One region of the Bacillus sp. NP247 genome, then DNA from elsewhere that is predicted to be linked to it. Evidence: predicted binding sites of a transcription regulator. Region 1 holds the regulator's gene; the other holds the start of a gene.

Evidence for each region. Region 1 encodes LexA, which represses DNA repair genes until DNA is damaged. Its sites were predicted from a motif close to CGAACATATGTTCG; they were not measured.
Region 2: recN (DNA repair protein RecN) is a predicted target of LexA. The motif match lies at 11,936-11,949, and genes of this name have one in related genera.

The regions. Positions count from the first base shown of each region.
Region 1 covers NZ_CP076653.1:904,060-920,170, reverse strand. The annotation lists gene glnA (type I glutamate--ammonia ligase) at 1-1,298, shown strand, start outside; partial or broken gene KPL75_RS04795 (ABC transporter ATP-binding protein) at 1,623-2,936, shown strand; gene KPL75_RS04790 (PadR family transcriptional regulator) at 3,164-3,487, shown strand; gene KPL75_RS04785 (DUF1700 domain-containing protein) at 3,480-4,022, shown strand; gene KPL75_RS04780 (DUF4097 family beta strand repeat-containing protein) at 4,023-4,826, shown strand; gene lexA (transcriptional repressor LexA) at 4,929-5,543, opposite strand; gene KPL75_RS04770 (YneB family resolvase-like protein) at 5,685-6,341, shown strand; gene KPL75_RS04765 (DUF896 domain-containing protein) at 6,387-6,626, shown strand; gene KPL75_RS04760 (bifunctional metallophosphatase/5'-nucleotidase) at 6,666-8,249, opposite strand; gene KPL75_RS04755 (phosphate/phosphite/phosphonate ABC transporter substrate-binding protein) at 8,435-9,373, shown strand; gene phnC (phosphonate ABC transporter ATP-binding protein) at 9,469-10,242, shown strand; gene phnE (phosphonate ABC transporter, permease protein PhnE) at 10,239-11,033, shown strand; gene phnE (phosphonate ABC transporter, permease protein PhnE) at 11,033-11,836, shown strand; gene tkt (transketolase) at 12,140-14,140, shown strand; gene sirA (sporulation inhibitor of replication protein SirA) at 14,297-14,737, shown strand; gene KPL75_RS04725 (YneF family protein) at 14,816-15,037, shown strand; gene KPL75_RS04720 (ABC transporter transmembrane domain-containing protein) at 15,161-16,111, shown strand, end outside.
Region 2 covers NZ_CP076653.1:1,448,638-1,464,748, reverse strand. The annotation lists gene spoIIIAG (stage III sporulation protein AG) at 1-365, shown strand, start outside; gene KPL75_RS07630 (SpoIIIAH-like family protein) at 381-1,037, shown strand; gene KPL75_RS07625 (DNA recombination protein RecO) at 1,101-1,298, opposite strand; gene accB (acetyl-CoA carboxylase biotin carboxyl carrier protein) at 1,770-2,258, shown strand; gene accC (acetyl-CoA carboxylase biotin carboxylase subunit) at 2,275-3,627, shown strand; gene KPL75_RS07610 (Asp23/Gls24 family envelope stress response protein) at 3,650-4,042, shown strand; gene nusB (N utilization substance protein NusB) at 4,390-4,782, shown strand; gene folD (bifunctional methylenetetrahydrofolate dehydrogenase/methenyltetrahydrofolate cyclohydrolase FolD) at 4,806-5,666, shown strand; gene xseA (exodeoxyribonuclease VII large subunit) at 5,693-7,051, shown strand; gene xseB (exodeoxyribonuclease VII small subunit) at 7,041-7,271, shown strand; gene ispA ((2E,6E)-farnesyl diphosphate synthase) at 7,271-8,164, shown strand; gene dxs (1-deoxy-D-xylulose-5-phosphate synthase) at 8,473-10,365, shown strand; gene KPL75_RS07575 (TlyA family RNA methyltransferase) at 10,369-11,208, shown strand; gene argR (arginine repressor ArgR) at 11,351-11,800, shown strand; gene recN (DNA repair protein RecN) at 12,072-13,811, shown strand; gene spoIVB (SpoIVB peptidase) at 13,931-15,223, shown strand; gene spo0A (sporulation transcription factor Spo0A) at 15,510-16,111, shown strand, end outside.

The sequences.
Region 1 (16,111 bases):
CGAAAGAAGAGAATGTAAAGTATATCCGTCTGCAATTTACGGACCTTTTAGGGGTAATTAAAAACGTAGAAATTCCAGTGAGCCAATTAACAAAAGCTCTTGATAACAAAATGATGTTTGATGGATCTTCTATTGAAGGTTTCGTACGTATTGAAGAATCTGATATGTATTTATATCCGGATTTAGATACTTGGGTAATTTTCCCTTGGACAGCTGAAAAAGGTAAAGTAGCTCGTTTAATCTGTGATATTTACAATGCTGATGGTACTCCATTTGATGGCGACCCACGTAACAACTTAAAGCGTGTGTTAAAAGAAATGGAAGCATTAGGATTCTCAGATTTCAATCTTGGACCAGAGCCAGAATTCTTCCTGTTTAAAGTTGATGAAAAAGGAAATCCAACACTGGAATTAAACGATAACGGTGGATACTTCGACCTTGCGCCGATGGATCTAGGGGAAAACTGTCGTCGTGATATCGTTCTTGAACTTGAAGAAATGGGCTTTGAAATTGAAGCATCTCACCATGAGGTTGCACCAGGTCAACACGAAATTGACTTTAAATATGCAAATGCAATTCGCTCATGTGATGACATTCAAACATTCAAGCTTGTTGTAAGAACGATTGCTCGTAAACATGGTTTACACGCAACATTTATGCCGAAACCATTATACGGTGTGAACGGTTCAGGTATGCACTGTAACTTATCATTATTTAAAAATGGTGAGAACGTATTCTTCGATCAAAACGGTGATTTACAATTAAGTGATGATGCTCGTCACTTCATCGCAGGTATTTTAAAACATGCACCAGCATTTACAGCGGTAGCAAACCCAACTGTAAACTCTTACAAGCGTTTAGTGCCTGGATATGAAGCTCCATGTTACGTAGCATGGTCTGCACAAAATCGTAGTCCATTAGTACGTATCCCTGCATCTCGTGGTATTAGTACACGCGTAGAAGTACGTAGTGTTGACCCAGCTGCAAACCCGTATTTAGTAATGGCAACATTATTAGCAGCAGGTCTTGATGGAATTAAAAACAAATTAACTCCACCAGCTGCAGTAGACCGTAACATCTACGTAATGACGAAAGAAGAGCGCGAAGAAGCTGGTATCGTTGATTTACCAGCAACATTAGCGCAAGCGTTAGTTACTTTACAATCTAATGAAATCGTATGTGGCGCATTAGGTGATCATTTACTTGAGCACTTCATTGAAGCAAAAGAAATTGAGTGGGATATTTTCCGCACGCAAGTTCACCAATGGGAACGCGATCAATATATGTCTCTATACTAAGAGAGAAAAAAGCCCTGATACTACGGTATCAGGGCTTTTTCGTCATTTATCTACAATAAATTATAGCGAATGCTGTCGCATTTTTAGAGGTGTCAACAAGAGGTAATTTAGTAAAAATAATTTCTGTTGACTCGTTCTATATAAAGAACTAAAATGGCATTAACTAGAAATGTTTGTATATTTAAAACAATAAAAATATTATTTTTTCTTGATGTTTTGATGTCAATTTCAAGCTCATTGGTTTTAAATGAGGAGGGAAGTTATGGATAAGGAAATAAATTTAAAAAATCTATTTACTATCATACGGAAAAGAATTTGGATACTTCTATTATACAAATAGGAATTGCAATATGGTTATCCGTGAAAATAACTATTTTTGTTTTATTCGCGGGAATTGTATTAGCGTATTTTTCAAGACGGTTTATAAAAAAATCAAGGGAACTAGGGAATAGGACATCGGAGATAGCAAGGGGATATATTGGAGGGATAACCGATCATTTTAATGGTGTGAAAGATATTAAGAGTAATATGCTGGAGGATGCTAGATATAAATGGTTAGATAATTGGTGTGAAAAAATAGAGAAAGAGCAGCTTGAATTCATAAGGTTGAAAAACCATTCTCAGCTTTTTTATAAAATTACATCGTCTGTATTAATTGCCATGCTTATTTTTGTATCTATTAAATTGTTTAAATCTGAACCCACCCAATTACTATTAATCATACTCATCTTTTCGAGACTATGGCCACGATTTACGGCAATTCAATCAAATTTAGAACAACTGGCTGCAAGCATTCCTGCTTTTAAGTCATTATGGGAATTACAAGAGGAATGTAATGAAGCGATTGAAATGCAGGATATACATCAGCAAAAACATATAAAGGCGATTTGTATAGAACAGGGTATTGAATGTAAGGATATTTATTTTCGGTATAATAAGAAGGAGCATTTGTATGCACTTCAAAATATTAATGTGCAAATACCAATCAATAGTATGACGGCTATTGTGGGACATTCGGGAGCTGGGAAGAGTACATTAATCGATGTTTTAATGGGATTGATTCAACCAGAGAAAGGTCAAGTATTAATAGATGGAACCCCTCTTACAAGTGAAAATTTATTGTCATTGAGACGGGCTATTAGTTATGTGCCACAAGATCCTTTCTTATTTAATGCAAGCATAAGAGAAAATTTATTGATGATTGAGCCGAATGCGAGTGAAGAACAAATTTGGACTGCATTAGATTTTGCTGCTGCTGCTGAATTTGTACGAATACTTCCAAAAGGGCTTGATACTCTAATTGGAGATCGTGGAGTGAGACTTTCAGGTGGTGAACGTCAACGACTTGTACTAGCTCGAGCTATTTTAAGACAACCATCCATTTTAGTATTAGATGAAGCTACGAGTGCATTAGATACTGAAAATGAAGTAAAGATCCAATCAGCAATAGAAAGATTGAAAGGAACGATGACTATTATTGTTATTGCGCATCGTTTATCTACGATCCGTAATGCAGATCAAGTTATTGTTTTAGGAAAAGGTGAAATTGTTCAAAAAGGTGAATTTAATCAATTGGCTAAAGAGAGAAAAGGTGTATTTCGAAATTTATTAGGGTCACAAATGGAAGTTGGTTCTTAGAGGAGAAAGATTGAATGAAATCTTGTATTATTGTAATTCAAGTTGAATGATAGCCCGGATAATGGTCAGTTACAGCAGATCTTATTCGGGCTTTTATATTTGTGTTTTGTAAATTTAGGGAATAAATATAATTTAGTACCTTGCAATAAATAGTATCAAGTGGTATATTATGGATAAAATAAGTACCGTGTATTGAACAGTACTAAAATGAGAAAGGGGGATTGTCCTTGAATGTTCAGTTTAAAAAAGGTGTGTTAGAACTGTGTGTATTGGCGCTTGTAAAACGTAAGGATTGTTATGGTTATGAACTTGTTCAGCAAATTTCAAATAAATTTTTAATATCGGAAGGTTCTGTATATCCGCTATTACGTCGTTTAACGAAAGAGGGATATTTCCAAACATATTTAAAAGAATCCACGGAAGGGCCGCCCCGTAAATATTATCAACTAACAGAGCAAGGAGAGATACAACTTACGTTATTAGTAACAGAGTGGCGTGATTTTGCTAAAGGTGTTCAAGAAATTATTGAAGGGGTGGAATGGGATGAGTAAAGAGCAGTTTCTTAAAGAATTATCAAGTCATCTTAGAAAGTTACCGGAAGAAGAGCGACAAGATATTTTATTTGATTATGAAGAACACTTTCAGTTTGGGATAGAAGAGGGGAAAACTGAATTAGAAATAATAAAGGGACTCGGTTCTCCGAAAGTAATTGCGAAAGATTTGCTTGCTTTGTATCGCTTTGATGAGATGAAAAAGGATCCATCGACTTCAAATATAACAAGAGCTGTCATGGCAGCGGTTGGACTTAGTTTGTTTAATTTTATTATTGTGTTAGCCCCATTAATTGCAATTATAGCTTTTATATTTTCCTTTTGGGTCGGTGGTATTGCTAGTGTAGTGACACCATTTTTCGTTATTTTAAAAGTATTTATGGGTACTTTTATTTGGTTGGATTTTTTCGTTAGTATAACGTTTGTCGGAGTAGGTTTGTTGTTCTGTATTGTAGCTTATTATAGTACGAAGTGGTTTAAAAGATTATGTGTACGCTATGTAGTGTGGAACTTCAAAATGATAAAAGGGGAGTAGATGATGAAAAAAATATTATTAGTAGCTATCGCTTGTATCATTATTGGAGTAATAGGGATTTCACAAACATATGAAAAAGCAGTACAAACTGCAGAAAAAGGAGATAGAGAGGACGTAATTAAAAACGAAACGCTAAAAAATGTAGAAGTTAAGTTAGATGCTGGAGATATTGTTGTCCAAAAATCTCCTGATTCCTTTTTTTATGTAAAGCAAACAGGTGACGTAAGTAAACAGGAGATTCGTATTGCTGAAGATGGTGATACATTAAAAGTCATAGGGAAAATAGAAAAAGGTGTTTCATTTGATTTTTCATTTTACAATTTCGGATTTCAAACGCCTACATTAACTATATTAGTACCTGAACGTTCTTATCAAGAGATAAAAGTAAATTCATCCGCTGGACAAATAGAAATAAGTAATGTGAAAAGTGACCGCGTAAGTGCTGAAACACTCGCCGGAGAAGTGGATTTGAAACATATAACAGCAAAGAGTGTGGAGGGTTCTACAAAAGCTGGTGAGGTGAATTTTAAAAAAGTAATAGGGAAAGCATCAGCAAAAACGGCTAGTGGGGATATAGATATTATTGATCATGATTCTAAATATGATTTAGAGGCAATTTCAACTGCTGGAGATGTAGATATTACTTTATTGGAAAAACCACAAGATGCAGTTATAACTGGGCAAACAGCTGCTGGAGACGTGACAATTTTTAATGAAGAAAATAAAAATATAACGATTGGTAATGGTAGTAAAAAGATTAGCGGCAAAACTGCTGCTGGAGATGTTACTATTGAAACGCGTTAATAATGAATGAAATGAATTCTTTTGAATGAACGGAAATCTATCAAAATATAAAAAGAAGATAATTACTTATATAAATAGGTAATTATCTTCTTTTTATTACTTTTAATGTAAATCACGATATACGCCAATTACTTTTCCAATAACTGACACTTGTTTTAAAATAATAGGTTCTAGTGAAGAGTTTTCCGGTTGTAAACGGAAATGATCTTTTTCTTTATAGAAACGTTTAACAGTTGCTTCGTTATCTTCTGTTAAAGCAACTACAATTTCACCGTTGTATGCAGACTGTTGTTGGCGAACAACAACTAAATCACCATCAAAGATACCAGCTTCAATCATGCTATCTCCAGAAATGCGTAACATAAACACTTGATCTGCTCCAGAAACGATACTAGCTGGAAGTGGGAAGTGATCTTCTACACTTTCGACTGCTGTAATCGGTAAACCGGCAGTAACTTTTCCGACGATTGGAACTTGAATAACAGATTGTGTTTCTATTCGGTTGTCACCTAAAATTTCAATTGCGCGTGGTTTTGTTGGGTCGCGTCGAATATATCCTTTTTCTTCTAGTCGTGATAAATGTCCGTGCACTGTAGAACTAGAAGCAAGGCCGACTGCTTGACCGATTTCACGTACGGAAGGTGGATATCCTTTTTCTTGTACTTTTAGCTTAATAAAGTCGAGAATGTCTTGCTGGCGTTTCGTTAACTTTTCCATGTTTTCTAACACCTCGTTTTCTTTCATTTTTCTTATTATTAAGTATAACATGCGAAAAAACATTCTACAAACATAAGTTCGAACGAAAGACGAATTTATGATACACTATAAGGAAAATATAGTGAGAAAGAAGGGTTCAAAATGAATGCAATTATTTATGCACGTGTGAGCACAACAAAAGAAGCGCAGGAAACATCATTATTGCGTCAAAAAGATGAATTATTGCATTTAGCTGAGCGCTATCAAATGAATGTTACAAAGGTGATTGAGGAGCAGGCTAGCGGTTATACAATTGAACGTGATGGCATATTAGAAGTGCTAGATACAATTCGCGATGAACAAGTTGATGTACTTCTAATACAAGATGAAACGCGCCTTGGTAGAGGGAATGCGAAGATTGCATTAATGCACTGTTTACATAAAGAGGGAATAAAAGTATATACACATACGCATAATGGAGAATTAGAACTCTCTGACTCTGATTCGATGGTGCTAGATATAATTGGGATTGTTGAAGAGTATCAAAGAAAGATCCACAATTTAAAGATTAAGCGTGGCATGCAAAGGGCGATAGAGAAAGGGTTTCGTCCGGAAAATAATTTGAAAAATCGTCATTTAAGTATAGGACGTGAGAAAAAAGAAGTGCCAATTGAGGAAATTGTACGTTTACGCCGGAATGAATTAACTTTTGAAGAAATTGCAGCAACACTTCGTGGTTTTGGTCATGATGTTTCAAAAGCAACTGTACATCGAAGATATGTAGAATATACAAAGCAATTGCTTGATAAAGAGGATTAACTATTGTATGATAATAATCAGTTTTGAGTAGAAGGGGGATTCGAGATGCCAAGTCACGAACTCATTGAACGCATTAACTTCTTAGCGAAAAAAGCAAAAGCTGAAGGCTTAACTGAAGAAGAACAACGTGAGCGCCAATCGCTACGTGAACAATATTTAAAAGGATTTCGTCAAAATATGTTAAACGAATTAAAAGGAATTAAAGTCGTTAACGAAGAAGGCACGGATGTTACACCGGCGAAATTAAAAGCTTTAAAAAAGCAAGATAATGCAAAATTAAATTAAAAGATGGGCGCAGCCCATCTTTTTTATTTGTTAAAATCGTTATTTAATAACTTTCCAGTTGTCATTTTTCGTTGCTTCTATCCTTTTATGCTTCAATATATAGTTAGCGATAAGTTCAGACATATCTGTTGGTATGTCTTTTACTATTGGTTTATTTTGAAACATAAAGAAGTTCCCACCACCGCTTGCACGATAATTATTCATAACAACGTCATATTCTTCATTCATATTAAGAGAAGCGCCTTTATACTGTAAAAACTCTATTCTCTCCCCAATAGGTTTTGAAATGTTTAATACATACGAAATTCCTTCCCACATATCGTAATTATAGTGCGCAGGTTTTGGTTCTATGAATGCAGGATTAACAATTATATCTCCATCTTCATTTAATGTGAAATAAGTAGCAGAGAGTTCGAGAGCATCCTTTATATCTGCTCCAGTCACTCGAATAACCTGTAATGTGTTTGGATAAATATAATTGGTAACGATATCCCGCATTGTGACATGTTGCGGGAAACCTGGAGATGTATTTTGGAACAAACTTGTACAAGAAATAGAGACATTAGCTATTTCCATCTGTATTTTATTTATGAATTCAATAAAAGGATGGTCTTGCAAACGAGTTTGCATAGCATCTAAAATTCGCATGTCCCCATGAATGATTCCAATAGGTTGATCAAGCCAATTTTGTGTTTTCTCTTCATAATCGGCTACCAAGGAAAGAACATCTTTGTCTGCCTCAATTCCTTGTACGGGCAATAACTCTGAATAACTCTCTTTTTTCACCCATTTTTGTTCTGCTTTTTCGAATGTTACTGTTACTTTTCCAACTGAGTGTCCATTGCATCCGGTCTGTAAAACTGTTACACCATTATCCGTTGTTTGAGCAATTTCTCGGTGTTGGTGGCCTGTTAGTAAAATATCTATGCCTTCAATGTCATGGCATATTGCATATCCTTGGTTTTCACCTGTTAAAACTTCAGTCGGTTCTCCAGTTTGTAAATCACGTTCAAATCCTCCGTGATAGGCGACGACTAGTAAATCTGGTTTTTCATGTTCACGGATGTAAGAAACCCATTTTCTTGTAGTTTCGAATGCGTCTTCAAATAGTAGATCTTTAATGTGATGGGCTTGTTCCCAATTTGGGATGTAATGCGTTGTTACCCCTAAAATAGCAATTTTCACATTTGATTCGATATGTTTTATTATATATGGTTTCCCGAAATAAGGTTCTTTTATGTTTTTATCTAAAATGTTTGCTGATAGGTACGGGAAGTTTGCAGTATCTACAGCATGATTTAATATATCCATTCCATAATTGAATTCATGATTGCCGATAATTGCAGTGTCATACTCTAAGTAGTTAGCTAATAAGGACATTGGATTTTTCTTATCTTTTTCGTATGTAGCGTAATGATAAGTAAATGGTGTTCCTTGTATAAAGTCACCGTTATCAATCAAAAGAACGTTTGTATTTTGAGAACGTTCTTTTTTTATGAGAGTAGAAATTTTAGCTAAACCAATTTCTGCTTTGGAGTTATCTTGGTAGTGAATTGGATACACTGTACCATGTACGTCGCTTGTTAATAAAATATTTAAAGTTACAATTTGATTTTGATTCAACACCATTCACCTTTTCTATTGTTATCTTTCAATTAATCATATCAAATATATGAAAAGAATTTTAATGTGAATGTATAGAATGTGTAAAGATTCTGTAAATAAGCAATTGTTTGTAAAAATGTGTGATATATTTCTTCATGTTTATGGAAGATTATTTTATAACAACGAAAAATGGAGGCATTAACATGTTGAAAAAAGTTTTTGCAATGAGCACAACAGTTGTACTAGCAGCGGGATTATTAAGTGGATGTGGAACGAAGGAATCAAGTGCAAGTAAAAATGAAGATACGAAAAAAGGTTATGTACCGAAGACGCTAAATGTTCAATTTGTTCCTTCTCAAAATGCAGATACGTTAGAGGCGAAGGCAAAACCATTGGAAAAGCTATTAAGTGATAAATTAAACATTCCGGTAAAAGTTAGTATTTCAACAAATTACAATACAATTGTAGAAGCGATGGCATCTAAGCAAGTAGATGTAGGCTTTTTACCTCCAACAGCGTATGTGTTAGCACATGAGAAAAAGGCTGCAAACGTAATTTTACAGGCGCAACGTTTTGGGGTAGATGATGAAACCGGAGCTCCCACAAAGGATTTAGTAGATGTTTATAAATCAGAGTTTGTTGTTAAGAAAGATTCTAATATTAATAGTGTAAAAGATTTAAAAGGTAAAAAAATTGGCTATCAAGATGTAACATCATCAGCGGGTTATGTATGGCCTGCGGCTGTATTGTTAAAAGAGGGAATCGATCCGTTGAAAGATGTGAAACCTGTTACATTAAAAGGTCATGATCAGTCACTTATTGCTCTTTTAAATGGTGATGTAGATGCAGCTGTTGTATTCCAAGATGCTCGCAATATTGTAAAAAAAGATTATCCGAATATATTCGATCAAACGAAAATAGTAAAATTTACGGAGAAAATTCCAAACGATACAATTTCTGTACGCTCTGATTTAGATGCAGAGTGGAGCAAGAAATTACAAGATGCTTTCATTGAAATAGGAAAGAATGAGGAAGGGCACAAAATCATTAAAGAAGTATACTCACATGAAGGATATGTTAAATCTGATGATAGTAAATTTGATATTGTTCGTGAATATGGAAAGAAAGTGAAAACGCAATAATACATATGGAAATGGCGACTAACTGGAAAGTGTGTGATTTCAGTTAGTTTGCCGTTTTTCAGTTATTGATAATACATAGAAGGTAGGTAAGATGTGTGATAGAGTTTCGAAATGTTTCCAAAGTGTATCCGAATGGTACAAAAGGATTGAATAATATAAACTTAAAAATTCAAAAAGGTGAGTTTGTTGTAATGGTCGGGCTATCCGGGGCTGGAAAATCTACACTTCTCAGATCGGTAAATCGCCTTCATGAGATCACAGAAGGAGAAATCATTATTGAAGGGGAGTCTATTACTGCTGCAAAAGGAAAAGGATTACGACGCATGCGCCGAGATATTGGTATGATTTTTCAAAGCTTTAACCTTGTGAAGCGATCAACGGTACTGAAGAATGTATTAGCTGGGCGGGTTGGATATCATTCTACATTGCGTACAACGTTAGGTCTGTTTCCGAAAGAGGATGTGGAGCTTGCATTCCAGGCGTTGAATAGAGTGAATATCTCAGAAAAAGCATATGCACGGGCTGATGAATTATCAGGGGGACAACAGCAACGTGTATCAATTGCTAGAGCATTGGCACAAGAAGCAAAAATCATATTGGCAGATGAGCCTGTTGCTTCGTTAGATCCACTGACAACAAAGCAAGTAATGGATGATTTGAAGAAAATTAATGAAGATTTTGGAATTACGACAATTGTAAACTTACATTCTATTGATTTAGCGAGGCAATATGCTACTCGTATTATTGGATTACATGCTGGTGAAATTGTTTTTGATGGATTAGTAGAAGAGGCAACGGATGAAAAATTCGCTGAAATTTATGGGGACGTAGCTCAGAAAAGCGCATTATTAGAGGTGGCAGCAAAATGAATGAAGTGACGATATATTCGAAATCGATACCGAAGCCGCCGAGTAAATTGAAACATATGTTAACGGTTATTCTAGTTATTTTACTGTTGTGGGGTAGTAGTGTACAGGTCGACGCATCATTTTCAAAACTAGTAGTTGGTTTTCCAAATATGATGGATTTATTGAAGGAAATGGTGCCACCAGATTGGAGTTATTTTCAAATTATTACAACAGCAATGTTAGATACAATACGTATGGCGATTATTGGAACGACTTTAGGGGCGATTTTAGCCATTCCACTTGCACTATTTGCCGCAAGTAATGTATTTACTAGTGTATTTTTGTACAGTCCAGCTCGATTGATTTTAAATTTTATACGAACAATACCAGATTTATTATTAGCGGCTATTTTTGTAGCGATTTTTGGAATAGGACCACTTCCAGGTATTTTGGCTCTTACTTGTTTCTCGATTGGACTCGTAGCGAAATTATTGTATGAGTCCATTGAATCAATTGATCCAGGTCCATTAGAAGCGATGACAGCTGTAGGAGCGAATAAGGTGCAATGGATAGTTTATGGGGTCATTCCGCAAGTGAAAGCGCACTTCGTCTCCTATGTACTTTATACATTTGAGGTGAATGTACGTGCAGCAGCTGTTCTAGGTTTAGTAGGAGCAGGTGGTATTGGATTATATTATGATCGTACACTTGGATTTTTACAATATCAACAAACTGCCTCCATTATTATTTATACCCTTTTTGTTGTATTGCTAATTGATTATATAAGTACATTGTTGCGGGAGAAATTATAATGAGTAAAACGACGATAATCATACCAAAACCGAAGAAACTAAGTGTAAATCGCTGGATTATTTTTATAGCACTTACAGTTGTATATGTATGGGCCTTTTCAGGAGTCCCGTTAGAGGGAATAAAGAATACGGCGGGAGAAATTACAAAAGCAATTATGACAGGCGTATTAAACCCAGATTGGTCGTATGTATCTTTGCCAGATGGTGAAGATTTATTACATGGTTTAATTGATACGTTCGCAATTGCGATATTAGGTACATTTATTTCTGCTTTTTTATCTGTTCCATTTGCTTTTTGGGCGGCAACGAATATGAGTAGTGGAAAATTAACTTCAGGAACTGGGAAATTTGTACTTAGTTTTGTTCGTACATTTCCAGAATTAGTTATGGCTCTTTTATTTATAAAAGCTGTTGGTCCAGGCTCTTTTGCCGGAGTTCTAGCTTTAGGGTTACACTCTATCGGAATGTTAGGGAAACTATATTCGGAAGGAATTGAAAATATAGATAAGGGACCGACGGAAGCGTTAATAGCAACGGGTGCAAATCGGTTTCAAATACTTTGGTATGCGGTATTACCACAAGTGTTACCGGATTTTCTATCGTATACGTTATACAGGTTCGAAATTAATGTACGATCCGCTGCGATTTTAGGTGTTATTGGAGCAGGTGGTATTGGTACGCCATTAATTTTTGCACTTAGTTCACGTAATTGGTCTCGTGTGGGAATTATTTTATTAGGTATCATTTTAATGGTAATTATAATTGATTTTATTTCAAGTTCTATTCGTAAGCGAATTATTTAACTTATTTTAAAAGCGTCTAATTCAGATGCATTTTTGTATTTTTAAGTGTTTATCAAAAAAGTTGGTATAGAATAAATTAGTGTATTTGTATAAAAATACAGATAATTCCCTTTCTTTTTAAAATAAAAATAATAAAAAAGTATGTCATATTGAATGCCCATACATTCCCGTAATCACTGTTTTTTTTATGGGAAATCAAAAAAACATCAACATATTTGTCGATACATGTTGTATAATCTTGCGTGGGAAGCTATCATATAAATGTATAAAACGTTTACTAACATACGCGAAGGGAAGAATAGCATGTCACATTCAATCGAACAACTTTCTATCAACACGATTCGCACATTATCCATTGATGCGATTGAAAAAGCAAACTCTGGTCACCCAGGAATGCCAATGGGTGCAGCACCAATGGCTTATACATTATGGACTCAATTTATGAAACATAATCCAAATAACCCAACGTGGTTTAACCGCGATCGTTTCGTATTATCTGCAGGTCATGGTTCAATGTTATTATACAGTCTACTTCACCTATCTGGTTATGATGTAACAATGGATGACTTAAAGAACTTCCGTCAATGGGGAAGCAGAACTCCAGGACATCCTGAGTACGGTCATACTGCAGGTGTAGACGCAACGACTGGTCCACTTGGACAAGGTATTGCAACTGCTGTAGGTATGGCAATGGCTGAAAGACATTTAGCGGCTAAATATAACCGTGATGCGTATAATGTAGTAGATCATCATACATACGCTATTTGTGGTGATGGAGATTTAATGGAAGGCGTTTCTGCTGAAGCATCTTCATTAGCTGCTCATTTACAATTAGGTCGTCTTGTTGTGCTTTACGATTCAAACGATATTTCATTAGATGGCGATTTAAATCGTTCATTCTCTGAAAGTGTAGAAGATCGTTACAAAGCATACGGCTGGCAAGTAATCCGTGTTGAGGATGGAAACGATATTGAAGCAATCGCGAAAGCAATTGAAGAAGCGAAAGCTGACGAAAAACGCCCAACGCTAATTGAAGTAAGAACGACAATTGGTTTCGGTTCTCCAAACAAATCAGGAAAATCAGCTTCACACGGTTCTCCACTTGGTGTAGACGAAACAAAATTAACGAAAGAAGCATATGCTTGGACTGCTGAACAAGACTTCCATGTAGCAGAAGAAGTATATGACAACTTCCGTAAAACAGTACAAGATGTTGGTGAAACGACGCAAGCTGCGTGGAACACGATGCTCGGTGAATATGCACAAGCATATCCAGAATTAGCAAACGAACTGCAAGCAGCAATGAACGGTCTTCTTCCAGAAGGTTGGGAACAAAGCTTACCAACTTATGAATTAGGATCAAAAGCAGCAACACGTAATTCTTCAGGTGCTGTAATTAATGCTATTGCAGAGTCTGTACCATCATTCTTCGGTGGATCTGCGGACCTTGCTGGTTCTAACAAAACATACATGAATAACGAAAAAGACTTTACAAGAGCTGATTACAGCGGTAAAAACATTTGGTACGGTGTACGTGAGTTCGCAATGGGTGCAGCAATGAACGGTATTGCACTTCATGGCGGTTTAAAAACTTACGGTGGTACGTTCTTCGTATTCTCTGACTACTTACGTCCAGCAATTCGCCTTGCAGCATTAATGCAATTGCCTGTAACATATGTATTCACACATGATAGTATTGCTGTTGGTGAAGATGGTCCAACACATGAGCCGGTTGAACAATTAGCAGCACTTCGTGCAATGCCAAACGTTTCTGTTATTCGTCCAGCAGACGGTAACGAATCAGTTGCAGCTTGGAGACTAGCTCTAGAATCTACAAAAACACCAACTGCATTAGTGTTAACTCGTCAAGATCTTCCAACATTAGAAGGTGCAAAAGACGATACTTATGAAAAAGTAGCAAAAGGTGCATATGTAGTTTCTGCAAGCAAGAAAGAAACTGCTGATGTAATCTTAATTGCAACTGGATCTGAAGTAAGCTTAGCAATCGAAGCGCAAAAAGCTTTAGCAGCAGACGGCGTTGATGCAGCTGTTGTTAGCATGCCATCTATGGATCGCTTTGAAGCTCAAACTGCTGAGTACAAAGAATCTGTACTACCAAAAGCAGTAACGAAACGTTTCGCAATTGAAATGGGTGCTACAATTGGATGGCACCGTTACGTAGGTCTTGATGGAGATGTACTAGGTATTGACACATTCGGTGCTTCTGCTCCTGGTGAGAAGATTATGGAAGAGTATGGATTTACTGTAGAGAACGTTGTTCGTAAAGTAAAAGAAATGCTTTAATGATTGTAGAAAAATCTCTCCAGCATGGGGAGATTTTTCTATGTAATTGAGTTTTTTCGACAGGAAAAGTTTTTTCTCTCTCCGTAGTCAGACAATCATTGCAAATTTTCTCTTATATAATGTAGGGAAAAGGTTGTCCAGATCGGGAGGGAAAAAATGAAAATGTATGAATTGTACTTAATTCAAGAGGATATTGCGAAAGCTTACTTTGGTCGTGAATATTTGTTTTTTGATTTATTTGCTCGATTTTCAGAATCTGGGTCCCTTTCGGAGAAGAAAGTATTATATAAACAAATGACGTATATTACGATGCCGTTACAAGTAATGAAAATTGATCATAAATTAGAACAAGCTTTGCGTGTTCTTGGTAAATATGAAAGAACAAATCATACTCATACGCTCGATACAGGAGCCGAATACGGCGAAATAATGGTGAAACCACAATATATTCGAATGAATACTTCTGGAAATGTATCCATGGAAACAACTTTCTTTGAAGTGCTTAGAAAATGTGAGTTAACATTTTTAGCGATGGATTATGAAAATAAAAAGTACGGTTGGTTAAATCCTCTCAAACAAGTACGAACATATGTGTAAAAAATGTCGAATAGTATCTTGTCTTATTGAAAAGGTTTTAGTACACTGTAAGGTAGACAACATGAAGGAGGAAAAGATATGCCAATGTGGTTAGGTATTCTAGTGGGCGTAGTAGCACTAGTAGCAGGCGTGGCGTTAGGATTTTTCATTGCCCGCAAATATATGATGAATTACTTACAAAAAAATCCACCAATTAACGAACAAATGTTAAAAATGATGATGATGCAAATGGGACAAAAACCTTCCCAAAAGAAAATCAATCAAATGATGAGCGCGATGAACAAGCAACAAACAAAATAAGCGCAAAAGGCACTCTTACCGGGTGCCTTTTTCTTTTGGGTGCAAAAGATATTTAAAACTTTTAAAAATTCTGTATATTTGTTACACTGAAAATATCGCTCATTTTAAGGGAGGAGGGTAAATATGAAAGTGTTTTTTAATTTAGCTTGGTTTTTTAAACAAGAAAAACGAGCGTACATAATCGGAATTATTATGTTATTTGGTGTCGCGCTTCTTGAACTTGTAGCGCCAAGAGTACTAGGCATTGTAGTAGATGAGATTAATAATGGAACATTAACGTCTGAAAAATTGTTGAACTGGGTTATTCTATTAGTAGTTGTAGGAATTACGATGTATATATTACGTTACTTATGGCGTATTATGATTTTTGGATCTTCTTTAAAACTAGCTCGTCAATTGCGAAAGAATTTATATGAACATTTTACAAAGATGAGCCCATCCTTTTATCAATCACGTCGTACGGGCGACTTGATGGCACATGCGACAAATGATATTCAGGCGATTCAACAAACTGCTGGGTCAGGTGTGTTAACACTCGTTGATTCATTAGCTGTTGGAGGATGTGTACTCGTAGCGATGGGGTTTACAATTAGCTGGAAGTTAACGTTATTAAGTTTAATTCCGATGCCAATTGTAGCTATTTCTACAAATTATTATGGAACTTTACTGCATAGAAGATTTCATAAAGCACAGCAATCGTTTTCTGAAATCAATGATAAAGTACAAGAAAGTATGAGTGGGATGAAGGTAATTCGCTCACTTGGACAAGAGAAAGAGGATTTACAATCGTTTCGGAAGAAATCGGAAGATGTCGTACATAAAAATATGCTAGTCGCACGTATTGACTCGTTATTCGATCCAACGATTGCCCTAATTGTCGGATTTTCATTTTTAATCGCAATTTGTTACGGATCATTATTAGTTGTACGGGGTGAATTAACTGTAGGAGAATTAGTAACATTTACAACATACTTAGGGACTCTTGTATGGCCAATGTTAGCTTTTGGATGGCTATTTAATATTATGGAGCGTGGACGTGCTTCGTATGATCGTGTGGAGAAAATACTTTCACAA
Region 2 (16,111 bases), 540 kb from region 1:
TGAAAGCTTCTTTAGAAGAGATAGCCGGAGTAAAAGATGTAACTATTAAAGTGAACTTAGATTCATCTGAAGAAAAAATACTCGAGAAAAATACAGTAAAACGTTCACAAACGACAGGTGAAACTGATAAAGCAGGAGGTAAAAGGGAAGTAGAAGACGAGTCTCTTGATGAAAAGACAGTCATTATACGTGAAGGTGATAAAGAAACTCCAATTGTTTTGCGAACAGAGAAACCGAAAGTACGAGGTGTTCTGGTCGTAGCAAAGGGAGTGGATAATATACAAATAAAAGCAATGGTAAAAGAAGCTGTGACGCGATTATTAGATGTACCAGCTCATCGGGTTTCAGTATCACCGAAAAATTGATAGGGAGGAAATAAAGTGTTGAAAAAACAAACGGTTTGGCTATTAACGATGTTAAGTTTGGTGGTTGTACTATCTGTTTATTACGTAACAACTCCTGAGAATAAAAATACTGCAGCACCAACAGCGGGTGAAAAGATGGGACAAGAAAAGCAAGGTGCTGATAAAGCAGTAACAAAAGAAACAACGAAAGAAACTACAAATAAAGAGGCAACAAAAGAAAGTACAAGTAAGGAAACTACAAATAAAGAAACAGACAAAAAAGAGAATGATAAAAAAGAGACAAGTAAAAAGGACGCTAACGTATCAGTTCAATCAAGCGATGAGAATTTCACAGCTTTACGTATGCAAATGGAAGATCAGCGTAGTGCAGATAAAGAAAAATTACAAAATGTAATGAAGTCATCAAAATCTTCAGCAGAAGAAAAGAGTAAAGCGAAAGATAATCTTGATGCAATCACTACAATGGAAACGAAGCAACAATTACTTGAGACAGTGATTAAATCTCAAGGTGGATATAAGGATGCTCTTGTAAGAGCTGATGGAACGGACATTAAAGTAACGGTTAAATCGGCAAAGCATTCACAAAAAGAAGCGAATAAAATTATTCAGCTCGTAAGAAGTGAAGGTGGATCAAAAGATGTAGGTGTGAAATTTGATCCATCAGTAAAATAAAGTGCATATTAATTATAATGGGTGTTTTTGCTTCAAATTAGATAAAAGAATAATAGAAAAAAGCTATCGTTTTCGATAGCTTTTTTCTATTTCATCTTTGCAGTTGTATTTCGTATTTTTAATTGGAAACGGGGAAATACGCTGTGAGTAAAAGATTAATGGTTCATGATGATGGTGATTACTTTTTCCAGATTTGACGTGGATGAAGAGGACCAATGCCCAAATCACTACGGCAGGCAAGAACAGGATGAGCCATATCATATGTCCGCACCTCACTACAATAAATTTTCTACACTTTGAACATACTATTCTTATATGAAGGAAGAATGAACGGCACGTAAACAAAAAAATAATATTTGGTAAAAATATGTTTTTTCACCGTAGATAAAATGAAGAATGCTGAGGGAATTACGTTTTTACACTTTACAGTTTTGAAAAAGTAAAGAATGTTTTTTTGGAAGTGGTCTTGCCAATTTTGTGTGAAACTTGGTATTATTACTAGGTAATAAATTTTTGGTGGAATAATATTTTAACAGGAGTTTCGATTTATAATAAAGAAATATAAATTGGAATGTTTAAAAAATTTAGCGTAAGATGGGAATAGTAAATATTTCTATTAGTAAATGTCATAGGAATAAATTTTCTAATAGAATACATCGTATTTTTACAGTAAATCAGTTTGATGCCAATCTGTAAAAACGGGACAAACAAGAGTATGGGAGTGGATTTTACATGTTTAAAATTCAAGAAGTTCGTGAATTAATTAAATTAATTGATAGCTCTAATATTGATGAATTTGAATACAAAAAAGACGGTACAACAATCAAAATGAAAAAACGTGGTAATGAAGTTGTTGCTGTGCAAGCACCGTTAACGAAACAGGTAGTACAACCAGCAGCATCTGTTGAAGTAGAAACAACAGTAGCGGCAGCGCAAGTAGAAGTGCAAAAGCAAGAAGAGAAGGAAGCTGTTCAAAATGAAAACCTACATAAAATCACATCACCGATGGTAGGGACATTTTATTCCTCTTCTTCGCCTGATACACCTCAATATGTAAGTGTTGGGGACAGAGTATCGAAAGATTCTATCGTATGTATTGTTGAAGCTATGAAATTATTTAACGAAATTGACGCAGATGTAGAGGGCGAAATTGTTGAAATTCTTGTTAATAACGGACAGCTTGTTGAGTATGGACAACCGCTATTTCTTGTAAAAGCGTAATAAGGGAGTCTTTGTGATGATAAAAAAAGTATTAATAGCCAATCGTGGGGAAATTGCTGTACGAATTATTCGTGCTTGTAAAGAAATGGATATTGAAACAGTTGCAATTTATTCAGAAGCAGACAAAGAGTCACTTCATGTGCAAATTGCAGATGAAGCGTATTGTGTTGGACCAACGATTTCAAAAGAAAGCTATTTAAATTTGACGAACATTATTAGTGTTGCGAAATTAACAGGTTGTGATGCAATTCATCCGGGATATGGATTTTTGGCAGAGAATGCAGATTTTGCAGAATTATGCCGTGAGTGTAACTTAATTTTTATCGGTCCAAGTCCAGAAGCGATTTCAAAGATGGGCACAAAAGACGTTGCACGTGATACAATGAAAGAAGCAGGGGTTCCAATTGTACCAGGTTCACAAGGGATTATTAAAAATACCGAAGAAGCGATCGAGCTTGCTAATCAAATTGGATATCCAGTTATCATTAAAGCGACTGCAGGTGGCGGCGGAAAAGGTATTCGTGTTGCGCGCCATGAAGAAGAGCTTGTAAAAGGAATTCAAATTACACAACAAGAAGCCAGTACCGCTTTTGGGAACCCTGGTGTATACTTAGAGAAGTACGTTGAAGATTTCCGCCATGTTGAGATTCAAATAATGGCAGATACACATGGAAATGCCATTCATTTAGGAGAGCGTGATTGTACAATTCAGCGCCGTCTGCAAAAACTATTAGAAGAAAGTCCATCACCTGCACTTGATGAGAATATTCGCAAGCAAATGGGTGACGCAGCAGTTAAAGCGGCGGTAGCGGTTGATTATACAGGTGCTGGTACGGTTGAGTTTATTTATGAATATAAAACGAAAAGCTTTTATTTCATGGAGATGAATACGAGAATCCAAGTTGAACATCCAGTTACTGAAATGGTAACAGGGATGGATTTAATTAAAGAACAAATTCTTGTTGCTTCTGGAGAAAAGTTATCGTTACAGCAAGAAGAAGTGCAATTTAATGGTTGGGCAATGGAATGTCGAATTAATGCGGAAAACCCTGCCAAAAAATTTATGCCATCTCCAGGTAAAGTAGAAATGTACTTACCACCAGGCGGATTTGGTATTCGCGTCGATTCAGCTGTATATCCGGGATATTCAATACCACCTTTCTATGATTCGATGGTTGCTAAATTAATTGTTCACGGAAAAACACGTGAAGAGGCAATTGCAAAAATGAAGCGAGCGCTCAGCGAGTTTGTCATTGAAGGCGTACATACAACAATCCCGTTCCATTTGCAATTGCTAGATCATCCTGATTTTGTAAAAGGTGAGTTTAACACGAAATTTTTGGAAGAGCATGAACTTGTGACGCAGTGATACATTAAAGGAGGTTTTTTTCATGGCTGAACATATGTTAGATATGGGTCAAGATACAACTCTTGGAAAAGTAGAAATTGCACCAGAAGTAATCGAAGTGATTGCAGGTATTGCAGCTGCTGAAGTAGAAGGTGTAGCGGCAATGCGTGGTAATTTTGCTACAGATGTTGTTGAGAAGTTAGGTAAGAAAAATCATGGTAAAGGTGTAAAGGTTGAATTAGCAAACGAAGATATTATTGTTGACCTTTATGTTGTGATGTATTTTGGTGTAGCAATTCCAGTTGTTGCACAAAAAATTCAAGACAATATTCGCCAAGCACTCTTTACAATGACAGGACTTGAGCCAAAAGAAGTGAACGTTCACATCGTTGGCGTAACATTCGAAACACAAAAAACAGAAATCGAACCAGTGTAAGAGTGAAAAAGGTGCCTAGTAAAATAGGCATCTTTTTTATCGTTTCATTTCTTCGCAAACTAAAACCCTCTAATTATTATACTATTTCAAAAAATAAGAAATATAAAAGGGAATGTTTCATTTTTCCAAAAAACGTACATTGTGATAAGATATGGAACTTGAAGTTAATCTTTTTATTATTTTTCAGCCCTGTACCCCGTGTGTGAAACGATAAATTGTGTTATTATCATTGTATTATAAGGTTGGAAAATCAATGAAAACTGCAAGAGTAAGTGAATTGACGGCTTATAAATTATAATAATATAACAAAGCATAAGGAAAGACTTGAAGTATAAAGGAGAGTTACAATGAAACGTAGGACGGCTAGAGAAAGAGCAATGCAAGCATTATATCAAATGGATATTACAGGAGAATTAGAACCGAAAGTAGCGGTGGAAAATACGCTAGATGAAGGTGAAGAAACAAATGAGTTTCTAGAATCACTTGTTGTAGGATTTGTAGACAACAAAGAAGAGATTGACGCAGCAATTCGTCAAAATTTAAAAAAGTGGAAGTTGGAACGTATTAGTATTGTTGATCGCAGTATTTTACGTGTAGCTGTGTGTGAGATGAAATACATGGAAGAAATTCCGCACAATGTAACAATTAACGAAGCAATTGAAATCGCAAAAACATTTGGGGATGAGGAATCTCGTCGTTTTATTAACGGCGTTTTATCTAATATAAAAGATACACTGTAATTTCTTTAAGGGGGAAACTTAAAATGGTAGCAGTAATCATCAAAGGAAATGAAGTTGCGGAGAAAAAACGAGCACAATTAAAAGAAGAAGTTGTGAAGTTAAAAGAGCAAGGGATTGTACCAGGATTAGCAGTTATTTTAGTTGGAGAAAATCCAGCATCTCGTTCTTATGTAAAAGGAAAAGAAAAAGGCTGTGAGCAAGTAGGAATCTATTCAGAGCTAATTGAACTTCCTGAAACGATTACTGAGGAGCGTTTGCTTGCTGAAATCGATCGCTTAAATGGAGACGACCGCATTAACGGCATATTGGTACAATTACCTTTACCAAAACATATTGAAGAAAAAGCTATCATTGAAAGAATTTCACCGGAAAAGGATGTAGATGGATTTCACCCAATCAGCGTAGGACGTATGATGACGGGACAAGACACATTCCTTCCATGTACACCGCATGGCATTTTAGAATTAGTAAAAGAAACGAATCTTGATATTTCTGGAAAGCATGTTGTTGTAATTGGAAGAAGTAATATTGTTGGTAAACCAGTGGGACAACTGTTTTTAAATGAAAATGCAACTGTCACATATTGTCATTCTAAGACGCAAAATATAAAAGAATTATCGAAGTTAGCTGATATTTTAATCGTAGCCGTTGGACGACCGAAAATGGTAACAGCTGACTATATTAAAGAAGGTGCGGTTGTAATTGATGTTGGTGTTAACCGTTTAGAAACAGGTAAACTTTGTGGTGATGTTGATTTTGACAATGTATTAGACGTTGCAGGTTACATTACGCCTGTGCCAAAAGGAGTCGGCCCAATGACTATTACAATGCTTCTTCACAACACTGTGGAGTCTGCAAAGCGTACAGGTGTTGTTTGTCAATAATTTGAATCGGCTATGAGGAGAGAGAAATGGAGAAACAATATTTAACCGTTACAGCATTAACACGCTATATTAAAACAAAAATAGAGTATGATCCGCATTTACAGTCTGTTTGGTTAAAAGGAGAAATTTCCAACTTTAAATATCATAGTCGTGGTCATATGTATTTTACATTGAAAGATGAAAATGCAAGAATTGCAGCGGTTATGTTTGCGGGTCATAATCGTAACATTAAATTCAGACCGGAAAATGGAATGAAAGTACTTGTAAAAGGAAAGATTTCTGTTTACGAGGCGAGTGGTTCTTATCAAATTTATATTCAAGACATGCAGCCTGACGGAATTGGAAACTTGCATTTAGCTTATGAGCAATTAAAAGTTCGTTTAGAGGAAGAGGGCTTGTTTTCTCAAGTTTATAAAAAAATAATTCCTCCGTATGCTAAAACAATAGGTGTAATCACGTCGCCAACAGGAGCAGCAATTCGCGATATTATAACAACAATTAAACGTCGTTATCCAATTGGAAATGTTATTGTGTTTCCTGTACTTGTACAAGGGGAGTCAGCAGCTCCCTCGATTGTACAAGCAATTCGTACAGCGAATGAAATGGGAGATATTGATGTTTTAATTGTTGGACGTGGTGGAGGCTCTATTGAAGAATTATGGGCCTTTAATGAGGAAGTAGTTGCAAGAGCAATTTTTACAAGTGAGATTCCGATTATTTCGGCTGTAGGCCATGAAACAGATTTTACAATTGCAGATTTTGTCGCGGATTTACGTGCGCCAACACCGACTGCAGCAGCTGAGCTGGCGGTACCTAATACTATAGAGTTACAAGAAAAGGTATTACAAAGAACTCTGAGATTGCAAAGAGCAATGAGAGAGAGAGTACATAAAAAAGAAGAAAAATTGCAAGTGTTACAAAAATCTTATGCGTTCCGTTATCCAAGGCAAGTGTACGAGCAAAAAGAAGAGCAGTTAGACAGGGCTCTTGAACAACTTGTTTTAGCGAAAGAGCGTTATATAGATAAAAAAGTAAATCAATTAAAGCAACTTTCATTTTATTTAGAAAAGCACCACCCATCTCAAAAAATTATACAAACGAAAACGGCAATTGAAACGTTGCAAAAGCAGTTGCAACGTGAAATGCAAACATTACTTCAAACGAAGGAGTTCGTATTTGTGAGAGCGGCTCAAAAGCTTGAGGTATTAAGCCCGCTTAAAGTAATGATGAGAGGGTATGGGCTTGTATACGATGAAGAGAAACAAGTATTAAAAAGCGTGAAAGGTGTTAGCCTTGGAGATGCTGTTTCGGTTCAATTACAAGATGGAATACTAGATTGTAGCGTATCAAGCATAGAGGAGCGTGAATTGAATAATGGAAAATAAGTTAAGCTTTGAAGAAGCAATTTCGCAGCTTGAGCATCTCGTTTCTAAGCTTGAACAAGGTGATGTACCTTTAGAGGAAGCGATTTCTTATTTTAAGGAAGGCATGGAATTATCTAAGCTTTGTGATGAGAAATTGAAAGATGTACAAGAACAAATGGCAGTTATCCTTGGGGAAGATGGAGAGCTTAAACCGTTTACTGCTTTAGGAGATGAAGCATAGTGACACATATAGCTTTTGATGCTTTTTTGAAAGAGAGTAAAACTTTTGTAGAAGAAAAGCTTGTAAGCTATGCAAATGAATTACAATGTCCAAATGTGCTTCGTGAAGCGATGGCGTATTCTTTGGAAGCGGGTGGGAAACGTCTCCGCCCGTTACTTTTATTTGCAACGTTACAAGCGTTTGGGAAAGAAAGAAATCTTGGAGTGGGTGCAGCTTGTGCCCTTGAAATGATTCATACATATTCGTTAATTCATGATGATTTACCTTGTATGGATGATGATGATCTAAGACGAGGAAAGCCTACAAATCATAAAGTATTTGGTGAAGCAATGGCAGTTTTAGCGGGAGATGGTTTGTTGACATATGCTTTTCAAGTTATTATGGCATATGAGCAAAAAGAAATCTCTGCTGAAAAAAAAGTAAGACTTGTACTTGAGCTTGCGAAAGCAGCGGGACCTGAAGGAATGGTTGCTGGACAAGTGGCAGATATGGAAGCTGAAGGAAAACGACTTACAATTAATGAATTAGAGTACATCCATAATCATAAGACAGGTAAACTGCTTGAGTTTGCTGTACTTGCAGGAGCGATACTTTCTGATGCTACAGAAGAGCAAGAAGAGAAGTTACTTGCATTTGCGAAATATATCGGTCTAGCTTTCCAAATTCGAGATGATATTTTGGATGTTGAAGGAACAGAAGAAGCGATTGGAAAACCGATTGGTAGTGATGCTTCCAACGAAAAGAGCACATATACGACGTTATTTACTGTAGATAGAGCAAAATCTATTTTAGAGGAGAAAATTGCAAAAGCAAAAGATTCTATTAGCTCCTTACAATTACAAGATGAATATTTACTATCTATTTGTGATTTAATCGCAAAACGTAATAACTAATATAACAGCGTTTTCATTTGTTGAGTCATTCATCATTTTATGATATAAATGTAGGAAAAGGTTTTTCTTTTCTTGTTATTGGCAAAAATATATGTAGATTACATTGCCGTTATCACTTCGTGTTAGCGGCTATTTTTTTCATCGCGTAAAGAAATATGATGTATAATATGATAAGTGAAAAAATGGAAGTGTTTTCTGAAAGCAGGATAAGATAAAAAGAATAGAAAAGATAATTTCTTGTGTTGTGTAAATGTTTCTTATAATATTTGACATGTTGACAGATTATGAAATGAAAGTGAGTGATCCATGTGGATCTAACGCAAATTCAAAACCCTAGTTTTTTGAAAGATATGTCTATCAGTGAACTAGAGGGGTTGAGTGAGGATATTCGTAAGTTTTTAATTGAAGAGCTCTCTCAAACAGGTGGACATATTGCACCTAATTTAGGTGTAGTAGAACTCACAATTGCTCTGCATAAATTATTTGATAGTCCGAAAGATAAGTTTTTATGGGACGTAGGACATCAATCCTATGTACATAAAATCTTAACAGGGCGTGCGAAAGAATTCGGCACGTTAAGGCAATACCAAGGTCTATGTGGTTTTCCAAAACGCTGCGAGAGTGAGCATGATGTTTGGGAAACTGGTCATAGTTCGACGTCGTTATCTGCTGCAATGGGAATGGCTCTAGCACGTGATTTAAAGAAAACGGACGAATACGTTATACCAATCATTGGCGATGGTGCATTAACAGGCGGAATGGCTTTAGAGGCATTGAACCATATTGGGCATGAAAAAACGGACATGACTGTTATTTTGAATGATAATGAAATGTCAATTGCACCAAACGTCGGTGCACTTCATAATGTACTTGGTCGTTTACGTACCGCAGGGAAGTACCATTGGGTAAAAGATGAACTAGAGTATATATTGAAGAAAATCCCAGCAGTTGGCGGGAAAGTTGCTGCGACAGCAGAGAAAATAAAAGATAGTCTAAAATATTTACTAGTATCAGGCGTCTTTTTTGAAGAATTAGGCTTTACATATTTAGGCCCGGTCGATGGGCATGATTATGAAAAGTTATTCGAAACGTTGCAATATGCAAAGAAAACAAAAGGCCCAGTACTTGTTCATGTTATTACGAAAAAAGGAAAAGGTTATAAACCAGCTGAGAGTGACGTTATTGGAACTTGGCATGGAACAGGACCGTATAAAATTGAGTCAGGTGACTTCGTTAAACCGAAGGAAGTTGCACCAGCATGGAGTGCTGTTGTTAGTGAAACAGTGCTTAAGCTAGCGAGAACGGATGAACGTATCGTTGCAATTACGCCTGCAATGCCTGTTGGATCAAAACTTGAGAAATTCCAAAAAGAATTTCCGAATCGTATGATTGATGTAGGTATTGCAGAGCAGCATGCTACAACAATGGCGGCTGGTATGGCAACGCAAGGAATGAAGCCATTCTTAGCAATTTATTCAACGTTTTTACAAAGAGCATATGACCAAGTTGTTCATGATATTTGTCGCCAAAATTTAAATGTTTTCATTGGAATAGATCGTTCTGGATTAGTTGGAGCAGACGGTGAAACGCATCAAGGTGTATTTGACATCTCGTTTTTACGTCATTTGCCGAATATGGTACTTATGATGCCGAAAGATGAAAATGAAGGACAACATTTAGTATATACAGCGATGCAGTATGAAGATGGACCGATTGCTTTACGTTATGCACGCGGCAATGGACTTGGCGTTCAAATGGACGAAGAATTAAAGGCGATTCCAATCGGTACATGGGAAACGTTAAAAGAAGGCACACAAGCAGCAATTTTAACGTTTGGTACGACAATCCCGATGGCAATGGAAGCAGCTGAGCGTCTTGAACAAGCTGGGGTATCAGTGAAAGTAGTGAATGCTCGCTTTATTAAGCCGATGGACGAAGCATATTTACATGAGCTTTTAGGGAAAAATATACCGGTTTTAACGATTGAAGAGGCTTGTTTAATCGGTGGCTTTGGAACGGGAGTAGTTGAATTTGCTTCTGAGAACGGGTACCATAGTGCTTTAATTGAACGAATGGGTATTCCTGATCGCTTCATAGAGCATGGTAGTGTAACAAAACTGTTAGAAGAAATTGGTTTAACGACAGATGCTGTTGTAGACCGTATTCATACAATGATTCCATCAAAACAAAAAAGGGCGTAACAAATGAGCGTAAAAAAAGAAAGAGTAGATGTATTATTAGTAGAGCGAGGACTTATAGAAACGCGTGAGAAGGCTAAACGTGCTGTTATGGCAGGTCTTGTATATGCGAATGAAATGAGACTCGATAAGCCAGGGGAGAAAATCTCGCAAGATACGGAGATTACGGTGAAAGGGCAAGTTATGCCGTATGTAAGCCGTGGTGGTTATAAGCTTGAAAAGGCATTAGAAACATTTAAACTTGATTTACAAGATAAAGTTATGATAGATATTGGTTCATCAACTGGTGGTTTTACAGACTGTGCGCTTCAAAATGGGGCGAAGTTATCCTACGCATTAGATGTAGGATATAATCAACTTGCGTGGAAATTGCGTCAAGATGAGCGTGTTGTTGTGATGGAACGAACGAATTTCCGTTACGTGACACCGGCAGATTTAGAGCGTGGTTTACCGCAGTTTGCAAGTATTGATGTTTCATTTATATCATTAAGGCTTATATTGCCGGTTTTAAAAACAATGCTTACGCCAAATGGTGATGTGGCTGCATTGATTAAACCTCAGTTTGAAGCTGGACGAGAACAAGTCGGGAAAAAAGGCATTGTTCGTGATAGAAAAGTACATGAAGCTGTCGTGGAAATGATTGTCGATTTTGCTCTTAAGGAAGGCTATAATGTCGAAGGTTTAACATTCTCACCAATTACAGGCGGGGATGGAAATATTGAATTTTTAATTCATCTAAAGTGGCACGGTGAGCGTGAGAATGGTGAAAATCATTCTCCGGTTTCTATTGAGCAAGTTGTTACAGAAGCGCATGATGTTCTAAAACAAAAAGGGAAAGGGGAATAACATATGTTGTTCCTCTTTTTGTTGTAATTGTATAATGATTGTAAAAACAATTGTGTACAAGTAGCGGATTATACGTTAACATAAATAAATGAAGTATACCAATGTTTAAACTATGGTAAGAGATAGTGTGAGGTGCAAATGTATGAATAAAGGTCAGCGCCATATTAAAATCAGGGAAATTATTGCGAACAAAGAAATTGAAACACAAGATGAACTAGTTGATATTTTACGTAATGTGGGGTTTAATGTAACGCAAGCAACAGTATCGCGCGATATTAAAGAACTGCACTTAGTGAAGGTACCATTACATGATGGTCGCTATAAATATAGCTTGCCAGCAGATCAACGATTTAATCCGTTGCAAAAATTAAAACGAAATCTAGTGGATTCATTTGTAAAATTAGACACGGCAGGACATATGCTGGTGCTAAAAACATTGCCTGGTAACGCTCATTCACTTGGGGCACTTATTGATCATTTAGAGTGGGATGAGATCGTTGGAACCATTTGTGGTGATGATACTTGCTTAATTATTTGCCGTACACCTGAAGATACAGGTGTTGTCTCTGATCGTTTCTTAAATATGCTGTAACAGAAAAATCTTGTTTACTTTCCTCTGTAAAGTGGAAAGTAAACAAGATATTTTTATTGGCGAAAAATACGGATTTTCAAATACAATACATTATTTTTTTTTGAATGAAGTTAGAAAATAGGTGGATTGACCCGTAAAACGAATGTTTGGTACAATGGAGCGGGTTAGAAGAGTAATTTATACATACAAACATATAGTATAACTATTTGAATGAAGAATACTGAGAAAAGCCCTTAATAGGGGATTAGTTTATAACGAGGTGAATGGGGCATTGTTATCGGAATTATCGATCAGAAACTTTGCTATTATTGAGGCATTAAATATTTCTTTTCAAAAAGGTTTAACCGTTTTAAGTGGTGAAACAGGAGCTGGAAAATCTATTATTATTGATGCAATTAGTTTGCTTGTTGGTGGCCGTGGTTCAGCAGAATTTGTTCGATATGGAACAGAAAAGGCTGAGATAGAAGGATTATTCTATGTAGAGGATGACAAGCATCCATGTATCGCAAAGGCAGAAGAGTTAGATATAGAAATAGAAGATGGCATGATTATTTTGAAGCGTGACATCGCTGCGAACGGAAAAAGTGTCTGTCGTGTAAATGGGAAACTTGTTACACTCAGCATATTAAAAGAGATTGGAAAAACGCTAGTTGATATTCATGGACAGCATGAAACACAAGATTTAATGAATGAAGAGCGTCATATGTTTATGCTTGATCATTTTGATGGAAATCGCATTGTTAAACAATTGGACATATATCAAAATGTATATACAGACTATGAGAAGTTAAAAAAACAGCTGAAATCTTTGAGTGAAAATGAACAACAAATGGCCCATCGTCTAGATTTAATTCAATTCCAACATGAAGAAATTCGTAAGGCGGATTTAAAAATGGATGAAGAATATGAATTGACTGAGGAACGATTAAAAATCTCTAATTTTGAAAAGATTTATAAAGCATTAGGAGATGCGTATCGTTCGTTAAGTGGAGACGGACAGGGATTAGATCACGTAAGAAATGCAATGGGACAAATGGAGAGTATTACGCACTTAGATGAAGCGTATCAAGAAAATCATGATTCTATTGCAAATAGTTATTACTTATTAGAAGAAGTTGCATACCAGCTTAGAGAAAAGTTAGATATGATGGAATATGATCCGAAACGTCTAGATGAAATTGAAACACGTTTGAATGAAATCCGTATGTTAAAGAGAAAGTATGGAAATACTGTAGAAGAGATTTTAGCGTATGCTGATAAAATTGAACAAGAAATTTTTACGATTGAAAATAAAGACGTACATATTGAAACGACGAGAAAGCAGTTAACGAAATTAGAAAGTGTTATTGTAAAAGAAGCAACGTTGTTAAGTACTATGCGTCATGAGCTTGCAGATCATCTTACAAGCGCTATTCATCAAGAATTAAAAGAACTATATATGGAAAAAACGAAATTTGAAGTGAGAATTATGAAGAGGGTAGGAAATGTAGAAGAACCTCTCGTGGAAGGAACACCGGTAAAACTTACGGCGGATGGCTACGATCATGTGGAATTTTATATTTCAACGAATCCGGGTGAACCTTTAAAGCCACTTTCAAAGGTCGCTTCTGGCGGAGAGTTATCTCGTATTATTTTAGCTTTAAAAAGCATTTTTTCTAAGCATCAAGGTGTTGCATCTGTTATTTTTGATGAAGTGGATACGGGTGTGAGTGGTCGGGTGGCACAGGCTATTGCGGAAAAAATTTATCGTGTATCAGTAAACTCGCAAGTACTTTGTATTACGCACTTACCTCAAGTAGCTTCAATGGCGGACTCTCATTTATTTATTAGAAAACAAGTGGCGAATGATCGGACGATTACATCGGTTACCGTGTTAAGTACGGATGAAAAAGTAACAGAAATTGCTCGAATGATTTCTGGTGTTGAAATTACAGATTTAACGACAGAGCATGCGAAAGAGTTACTTACGCAAGCGCATCATTTCAAACAGACAGCAGAGGCTATCCAGTAATGGATAGCTTTTTTTTCTCAAATGACGATTTCTTAATTCTTCCGGTTATAAATAAAGCGCTGCAAGGAGAGATTAAAAAGTGAAGCCAAGAGGCTGAATGTGGGGTAGGAGCGAGGAGAGTGAACAAATTGAAATTAGAAAGATTTCGAAAAATAATAGGTCTTTGTCTCCTTGTTTCTCTAGTTTTTATTGGATGTTTTAAACCGCTTCGAACGTTTATTTCATCGCCGAAGCAACTTGTTGTTTTTGAAGGACAACAATCAGAAATAGCATCATTACCAGTTTTTAAGGCTGCATCTACAAATCGTAATGTATTTACTGTAAGTTCAAATGAACAAGAACTTATGGTGAATTCTCATCAAAATGGTGAAGCTGATATGGTGTTTCAACTTGCTGGTTTTCCAGTGAAAAAAGTAAACGTGAAAGTATTAAAAGATTTTAAAGTTATTCCAGGTGGACAATCGATTGGTGTAAAATTGAACACAAAAGGTGTACTTGTTGTAGGCCATCATTTAATTCAAACTGAAAAGGGTAAAGTATCTCCTGGTGAAACAGCTGGTGTACAGATTGGAGATATGATTACTGAAATCAATGGTAAAACAATTGAAAGAATGAGTGATGTAGCACCATTTATTCATAATAGTGGAGAAACAGGTGAACCGCTTAATCTTGTTTTATTAAGAGATGGAAAATATATTCGTGCTAAGCTAACACCACAAAAAGACAATGGTGAATCCTCTTACCGAATTGGACTGTATATTCGTGATTCAGCAGCTGGTATCGGAACGATGACATTTGTACATCCAGATTCTATGAAATATGGAGCGCTTGGTCATGTAATTTCTGATAATGATACAAAAAAGCCAATTCAAGTAGAAGATGGACAAATTATGCGTTCGACAGTAACGTCTATTGAAAGAGGAAGTCACGGGAACCCGGGAGAAAAATTAGCAAGATTTTCACCGGATCGTGAAGTGATTGGTAATATTACAATAAATAGCCCGTATGGTATTTTTGGGAAATTAAACACAAATATGACAAACGGCATAATGGATAAAGCAATGCCTATCGCATTATCCCATCAAGTAAAAGAAGGGCCAGCGAAAATATTAACAGTTATTGATCAAGATAAGGTGGAAGCGTTTGATATTGAAGTTGTTAGTACGGTACCACAAAAGTTCCCGGCTACAAAAGGTATGGTTATAAAAGTGACAGATAAACGTTTACTAGCAAAAACGGGTGGTATTGTACAAGGAATGAGTGGAAGTCCGATTGTGCAAAATGGGAAAGTAATTGGTGCGGTTACACATGTATTTGTAAATGATCCAACGTCAGGATACGGTGTTCATATTGAATGGATGTTACATGAGGCTGGAATTAATATTTATGATCAAGAGAAAAAAGCGAGCTAATACATATTAGCTCGCTTTTCTCTTGAAAAATTCGTTGAAATTTTGTAAAAGTTCCGCAAGAGCTGTTTTTTGTTGTAAGATATAAGCAAAGGGTTGAACGTTTCGCTGTAATTCTATGATGGAATGTGTTGCGAAAAGAAAAAAATGAACGATAAACATATTTTTTTGTGATTTTATCGGAAAGTAAGAAACTTTAAAGGGAATTTTCACACAATTGTCGAACAATTCATGTAGCCTAGAAGCTTACACATGTCGGAAGAATCGATTCGGTAAGGGAGGAAAAACTGTGGAGAAAATTAAAGTATGTCTTGTGGATGATAATAAAGAATTGGTATCGATGCTAGAGAGCTATGTTGCTGCCCAAGATGATATGGAAGTTATCGGAATTGCTTACAATGGTCAAGAATGTTTAAACTTATTGAAAGAGAAGCAGCCTGATATACTCGTTTTGGACATTATTATGCCACATTTAGATGGTCTAGCTGTGCTAGAGAAAATGCGACATATTGAAAGGTTAAGACAACCTAGCGTTATTATGTTGACAGCATTCGGACAAGAAGATGTGACGAAAAAAGCGGTTGATTTAGGGGCATCATATTTCATATTAAAACCATTTGATATGGAGAATTTAACAAGTCATATTCGTCAAGTTAGTGGTAAGGAAAGTGCTACTATTAAACGTCCATTACCATCTTTCCGATCAGCAACAACGATCGATGGAAAACCGAAAAACTTAGATGCGAGTATTACAAGTATCATTCATGAAATTGGTGTACCCGCTCATATTAAAGGGTACATGTACTTACGAGAAGCAATCTCTATGGTGTACAATGATATCGAATTACTAGGGTCTATTACTAAAGTATTATATCCAGATATCGCAAAGAA